Regions from separate parts of the Streptomyces sp. NPDC050161 genome, predicted to be linked through region 1. Evidence: riboswitches for the same ligand, from Rfam matches in the RefSeq annotation. Region 1 holds a riboswitch; the other holds the start of a gene.
The links. Region 1 has a riboswitch for cobalamin ahead of ACIBK8_RS01285 (ribonucleoside-diphosphate reductase subunit alpha). Riboswitches for the same ligand answer to the same signal wherever they lie in the genome.
Positions count from the first base shown of each region.

Region 2: another riboswitch for cobalamin. It lies ahead of metE (5-methyltetrahydropteroyltriglutamate--homocysteine S-methyltransferase); the one in region 1 lies ahead of ACIBK8_RS01285 (ribonucleoside-diphosphate reductase subunit alpha).

Region 1 is NZ_JBITJM010000001.1:289,513-292,965, reverse strand. Features, by position in the region: gene mctP (monocarboxylate uptake permease MctP) at 1-1,171, shown strand, start outside; gene ACIBK8_RS01290 (hypothetical protein) at 1,203-1,421, opposite strand; cobalamin riboswitch at 1,538-1,698, shown strand; gene ACIBK8_RS01285 (ribonucleoside-diphosphate reductase subunit alpha) at 1,856-3,453, shown strand, end outside.
Region 2 is NZ_JBITJM010000040.1:14,330-17,782, reverse strand. Features, by position in the region: gene ACIBK8_RS34795 (MFS transporter) at 1-1,178, shown strand, start outside; cobalamin riboswitch at 1,228-1,411, shown strand; gene metE (5-methyltetrahydropteroyltriglutamate--homocysteine S-methyltransferase) at 1,581-3,453, shown strand, end outside.

The sequences.
Region 1 (3,453 bases):
GGATGTGATGGGTGTCGGCGGCGGCGAGAACACCAACTGGTTCGTCAAGGACCTCCCGCTGCTGATCGCGTTCGCGGTGCTGGCCGCGTACACCTACTCATCGGGCCTGCGCGCGCCGGCGCTGATCGCATTCGTCAAGGACGGGCTGATCTACCTGGTCATCGCCGTCGCCATCATCTACATCCCGATCAAACTCGGCGGTTTCGACGCCATCTTCGACGCGGCGGGCAAGGCGTTCGCCGAGCCGGGGCCGACCGGCAAGCCGCGCGGTGAGCTGGCCAGCGGCCCCAACAACCAGTGGGCGTACGCCACTTTGGCGCTCGGCTCGGCGCTCGCGCTGTTCATGTATCCGCACTCGATCACCGCGACGCTGTCGTCCCGCAGTCGCAACGTGATCCGCCGCAACACCACCATCCTGCCGCTGTACTCGCTCATGCTGGGCTTCCTCGCGCTGCTCGGCTTCATGGCGATCAAGGCGGGCACGGACACCCACGGCAACGCGCAGCTGGCGATCCCGCAGCTGTTCGAGGACATGTTCCCGAGCTGGTTCTCCGGCGTGGCGTTCGCCGCGATCGGGATCGGCGCGCTGGTGCCCGCCGCCATCATGTCCATCGCGGCGGCCAACCTCTTCACCCGCAACGTCTACAAGGACTTCATCAAGCCGCACGCCACCCCGGCGCAGGAGCACAAGGTCGCCAAGCTCGTCTCACTGCTCGTGAAGGTCGGCGCGCTGATCTTCGTCCTGGGCATGGACAAGACCGTGGCGATCAACTTCCAGCTGCTGGGCGGCATCTGGATCCTGCAGACCATGCCGTCGCTGGTCGGCGGCCTGTTCACCCGCTGGTTCCACCGCTGGGCGCTGCTGGCCGGCTGGGCGGTCGGCATGGTCTACGGCACGCTCGCGGCGTACGGCGTGGCAAGCCCGACGCAAGCGCACTTCGGCGGCTCCAACGCCGAGATCCCCGGCATCGGCCAGATCGGCTACATCGGCCTGACCGCGATCGTGCTCAACGTCCTGGTGACGGTCGTGCTGACCTTCGTCCTGCGGGCCCTGAAGGCGCCTGACGGCGTCGACGAGACCAGCCCCGGGGACTACACCGCGGACGTCGGCGACAAGGCCGCCGACTCCGAACTGCCGCCCACAGCAGTGGGTTCGGCGACCGGCCACTGACCCCGGCTCTCTCCGGCACCCGCACGGGCCGTCACGTCCCTCCGGACGCGGCGGCCCGTCGCCGTATGGGGGCGGGCACGGCGGGCCGTCGCCGTATTGGGACGGACGCGGCGGGCCGTCCGCCCGGGGTCAGCTCTACCCCGCCGATGAATTCCAGCCGCACGCCTTCCTCCGCCCGCTCGACTATCCGGGCGGCCTCTTCGAAGTAGTCGGTGAGCGTGCTGTGCGGCCGGTCGGCGAGCGCGGTCATGGGGCCTCCTCCTGCTGTCGTCGCAGTGCGGGGAACGTGGGAACGACGATAGCGGGGACCACTGACAGACACCGCGCGATCACACACGACTCACTAGATGTGGGGGTGCGCACGAGGTGGCACCCCCACATGTATGCTCGTGCTCGCTGTCGCCGCAGGGGAATCCGGTGTGAGTCCGGAACTGTCCCGCAACGGTGTACGTATGCGCAGACATCGCTTCACCGCCTGTCGTGCGCACCTGTGAGTCCGAAGACCTGCCGACAGTACGCCCGCGCCGCCATCGGCGTGGACGTCGATACGTCCGGGCCCCGAGGGATGGGCCGGTGGACGCCGCGCGGTGTGCCCGCGCCCCGTGTGTCCGGGGTGCCGTATGCCCGCGTGCGGCCGTCGCGCACCGCCCCTCCCGGCCCCCGCCGAGTGAGGGAGAGCACCACGTGACCATCGCGCCAACGGAGTCCGCGACAGCCGCCGAGGCCGGATCGCCCGATGCGGCCACGCTCCCCACCGCGGACGGCCGCCCCCAGCACGCCGACGACGCCCCTGGCACCGCCCTGCTGCGCACCCTGACCGAGCTGACCGCCGACCTCACCGCGACCGACCCCGGCAAGGTGGCCGCCGCCGCGCTCCGCGGCCGGCACCCCGGCTCCGACGAGGCCGAGCTGCGCACCCTGGCCATCGACGCGGCGGCCGGCCTGATCGGCGACGAGCCGCAGTACTCCAAGCTCGCCGCGCGGCTGCTCACCCTCGCCATCGCCGAAGAGGCCGCCGGCCAGGGCTCCGTGGCGTTCTCCGCCTCCGTCGAGGTCGGCCACCGCGAAGGTTTGATCGCCGACCGGACCGCCGCGTTCGTCCGCAGCCACGCGGCCCGCCTGGACGCGCTGGTCGAGAAGGCACTCGCGGACGGTGCCGACGACCGCTTCGGCTACTTCGGTCTGCGCACCCTGCACTCGCGCTATCTGCTGCGGCACCCCACCACCCGCCAGGTCATCGAGACCCCGCAGCACTTCCTGCTGCGGGTGGCCTGCGGCCTCGCCGAGAACGACTCCGCGGCGGCGCTCGACGACGTCGCCGAGCTGTACCGGCTGACCAGCTCGCTGTCCTACCTCCCCTCCTCCCCCACCCTCTTCAACTCCGGCACCCGCCACCCGCAGATGTCCTCCTGCTACCTGCTGGACTCGCCGCTGGACGAGCTGGACTCGATCTACGACCGCTACCACCAGGTCGCCAGGCTCTCCAAGCACGCCGGCGGCATCGGCCTCTCCTACTCCCGTATCCGGGCGCGCGGTTCGCTGATCCGCGGCACCAACGGCCACTCCAACGGCATCGTGCCGTTCCTGCGGACCCTGGACGCCTCGGTGGCCGCGGTGAACCAGGGCGGCCGGCGCAAGGGCGCGGCCTGCGTCTACCTGGAGACGTGGCACGCGGACATCGAGGAATTCCTGGAGCTGCGCGACAACACCGGCGAGGAGGCCAGGCGCACCCACAACCTGAACATCGCGCACTGGATCCCGGACGAGTTCATGCGCCGGGTGGAGGCGGACGCCGACTGGTCGCTGTTCTCGCCGTCCGACGTGCCGGAACTGGTCGACCTGTGGGGCGACGCGTTCGACGCCGCGTACCGCAAGGCGGAGGCCGAAGGCCGCGCCCTGAAGCAGATCCCGGCGCGAGTGCTCTACGCCCGGATGATGCGGACCCTCGCACAGACCGGCAACGGCTGGATGACGTTCAAGGACGCCGCCAACCGCACCGCCAACCAGACCGCCGAGCCCGGCAAGGTCGTGCACTCGTCCAACCTGTGCACCGAGATCCTGGAGGTGACGGACGACGGGGAGACCGCGGTCTGCAACCTCGGGTCGGTCAACCTCGCGGCTCACCTGGGTGAGAACGGCGAGATGGACTGGGAGCGGCTGGACGCCACCGTCCGCACCGCCGTCGCCTTCCTCGACCGGGTCGTGGACATCAACTTCTACCCGACCGAGCAGGCCGGCGCCTCCAACTCCCGCTGGCGGCCGGTCGGTCTGGGCCTGATGGG
Region 2 (3,453 bases), on a different contig from region 1:
GGCTGCTGGCGGCCACCAGCGCCGTCACGGCGGCCAACGTCTATCTCAACCAGCCGCTGCTGGGCGCGGTGGCTGCATCCCTGGGCGCGGATCCCGACACTCTCGGGGCCGTCCCCACCGCCACCCAACTCGGGTACGCGGCGGGCATCTTGCTGCTGGTACCTGCGGGCGACAGTCACGACAGGCGGCGGCTGATCCTCTGGCTGGGCACGGCCTCCGCCCTGGCGCTCGCCGTGTGCGCGGTGTCCCCTTCGGTGTGGTGCCTGATCGTCGCGAGCTTCGCCGTGGGCCTGCTGTCGCCGGTCCCGCAGCTGGTCACGCCGCTCGCGGTGGCCCTGGCCGACCGGGCGGACGGCGGGGCCGGCAAGCCGGGCACGGGCCGCGGGCGCATCATCGGCACCGTGCAGGGCGGGCTGCTGGTGGGGGTGCTCGCCTCCCGCGCCTACTCCGGTTCCTTCGCCGAACTCGCCGGGTGGCGCGCCGTGTACGGCTGTTCCTGTGTGCTCACCCTGCTGCTCGTCCTCGTGCTGCGGCGGGCGCTGCCGTCCGTCCCGGCGACCGGCACCGCCCCCTACCGCGCCACGCTCGCCTCACTCCCGCGGCTCTTCCGCACCCTCCCGCTGGTCCGGCTGATCACGGTCTCCGGGGCGCTGGTGGGGATCGCGTTCGGCGCCTTCTGGACGACGCTGACGTTCCTGCTCCAGCAGCACTTCCGGCTGGGCCCGACCGGGATCGGTCTGTTCGGCCTGGTGGCCGCGGCCAGCGCGCTCGCCTCCCCGTACGCCGGGCGGCTGGCCGACCGCATCGGCCGCCGCGGCGCGCTGGCCGCCCTGCTCGGCCTGGTCATCGCGGGCTGGCTGCTCCTGCTGCCGGGCGGCGGCGATCTGTGGTGGCTGACCGCCGGGGTGATCGTCCTGGACGTCGGTGTCTGGGGCAGCCAAGCGGCCTGTCAGGCGGCCCTGTTCACCCTCGAACCGGCCATCCACAACCGTCTCAACACCCTCTACTTCACCTTCCGTTTCCTGGGGATCGCCCTCGGGTCGCTGTGCGGGACGCTGGCCTGGGCGGCGGGCGGCTGGCCCGCGGTGGTCGCCACCGGCACCGCCGCGGCACTGGCCGGCCTGCTCGTCGGACTGCTGCCGGGCAGCGGGTGTCCCACCTCACGTTCCGGCATCTGATCGGCACTGTCCGGATCCCCGGCCGAGCCCATAGGCTGGGCGGTGCAGCTGGTTCGCCCTGTCCGCCAGGCAGGCGCGTCGCAAGAGGGAACCCGGTGGGAATCCGGGACTGCCCCGCAGCGGTGAACGGGAACGACCGCCGTCATACGCACTGGCCCCGAACGGGGCCGGGAAGCGACGGCCAGTAGGTGTCTGCCCGAGGCAGACGTGCCCGTGAGTCCGAAGACCTGCCACTGCCCGCGCGCGGCCTCGTGCGCGGTGATCCCGGTGACCTCGTGGGCGGGTCGGCGTACGTAATCAGGCGGGCACAGGCGCGTTGGGCGCCGTCCGCCGGGTTCGGCACCCTTCGCGCCCGTGACCACACCGGGGTCGCATGGAGAGACACTCGCGAAGGAGAGTTCCGTGACCAGCAAGTCCGCAGCCGCGGCAGCACGGGCCACCGTGCACGGCTACCCCCGCCAGGGTCAGCACCGGGAACTGAAGAAGGCCATCGAGGGCTACTGGAAGGGCCAGGTCAGCGCCGACGCGCTGCGCGGCACGGCGGCCGGGCTGCGCCGCCACCACTGGCAGCAGCTGGCCGACGCCGGCATCGACGAGGTGCCCACCGGCGACTTCTCGTACTACGACCACGTGCTGGACACCAGCGTCATGGTCGGCGCGATCCCCGCCCGCCACCGGGGCGCGGTGGCCGCCGACCTTTCCCCAAGCTCTCAGCTTCGTTCGAGCAGGGGATGCCCCATTGACGTCTACTTCGCGATGGCCCGCGGCAACCAGGAGGTGGCGCCGCTGGAGATGACCAAGTGGTTCGACACCAACTACCACTATCTGGTGCCGGAGTTGGGGCCCGATACGGTCTTCGCCGCGGACTCCACGCGGCAGGTCGCCGAGTTCAAGGAGGCCGCCGCGCTGGGCCTGACCGGGCGCCCGGTCCTGGTCGGCCCGGTCACTTATCTGCTGCTGGCCAAGCCCGCGCCCGGCGTCGACGCCGGCTTCGAGCCGCTGACCCTGCTCGACCGGCTGCTGCCCGTCTACGCCGAGGTGCTCGGTGACCTGCGGGCCGCGGGCGCCGACTGGGTGCAGCTGGACGAGCCGGCCCTGGTGCAGGACCGCACGCCGGCCGAACTGAACGCAGCCGCCCGCGCCTACCGCGATCTGGGTGCGCTCACCGACCGCCCGAAGCTGCTGGTCGCCTCCTACTTCGACCGCCTGGGAGACGCCCTGCCCGTCCTGGCCAAGGCGCCGGTGGACGGCCTGGCGCTCGACTTCACCGACGCGGCGGCTGCCAACCTCGACGCGCTGGCGGCCGTCGGCGGGCTGCCCGGCAAGCGCCTGGTGGCCGGAGTGGTCAACGGCCGCAACATCTGGATCAACGACCTGGAGAAGTCGCTGTCCACCCTCGGCACCCTGCTCGGCCTCGCCGACCGGGTCGACGTGGCCGCGTCCTGCTCCCTCCTGCACGTGCCGCTCGACGCCGCCGCCGAACGCGACATCGACCCGCAGATCGTCCGCTGGCTGGCCTTCGCCAAACAGAAGACCGCGGAGCTGGTGACGCTGGCACGGGGCCTGTCGCAGGGCACCGACACCATCGCCGCCGAACTCGCCGCGAACCGCGCCGACCTGTCCTCCCGGGCCCACTCCGCCCTCACCCACGACCCGGCCGTACGCGCCCGCGCCGCCGCCGTCACCGACGCGGACGTCCACCGCTCGGCGCCGTACCCCGACCGTGCCGCCGCCCAGCGCTCCCACCTCGGGCTTCCGCTGCTGCCGACCACCACCATCGGCTCGTTCCCGCAGACCGCCGAGTTGCGCACGGCCCGCGCCGACCTGCGCGCCGGGCGGATCGACTCCGCCGCGTACGAGGAGCGGATCGCGACGGAGATCCGCGAGGTACTGGCCTTCCAGGAGAAGGCCGGGATCGACGTCCTGGTGCACGGCGAGCCGGAACGCAACGACATGGTCCAGTACTTCGCCGAGCAGCTCACCGGCTACCTCGCCACCCGGCACGGCTGGGTCCAGTCCTACGGCACCCGCTACGTCAGGCCGCCGATCCTGGCCGGCGACATCTCGCGGCCCGAGCCGATGACGGTCCGGTGGACGACGTACGCCCAGTCGGTCACCGACCGGCCGGTCAAGGGCATGCTCACCGGCCCTGTCACCATGCTCGCCTGGTCCTTCGTCCGCGACGACCAGCCGCTCGGCGACACCGCACGCCAGGTGGCGCTGGCACTGCGCGACGAGGTGAACGACCTGGAGGCGAACGGCACCTCGGTGATCC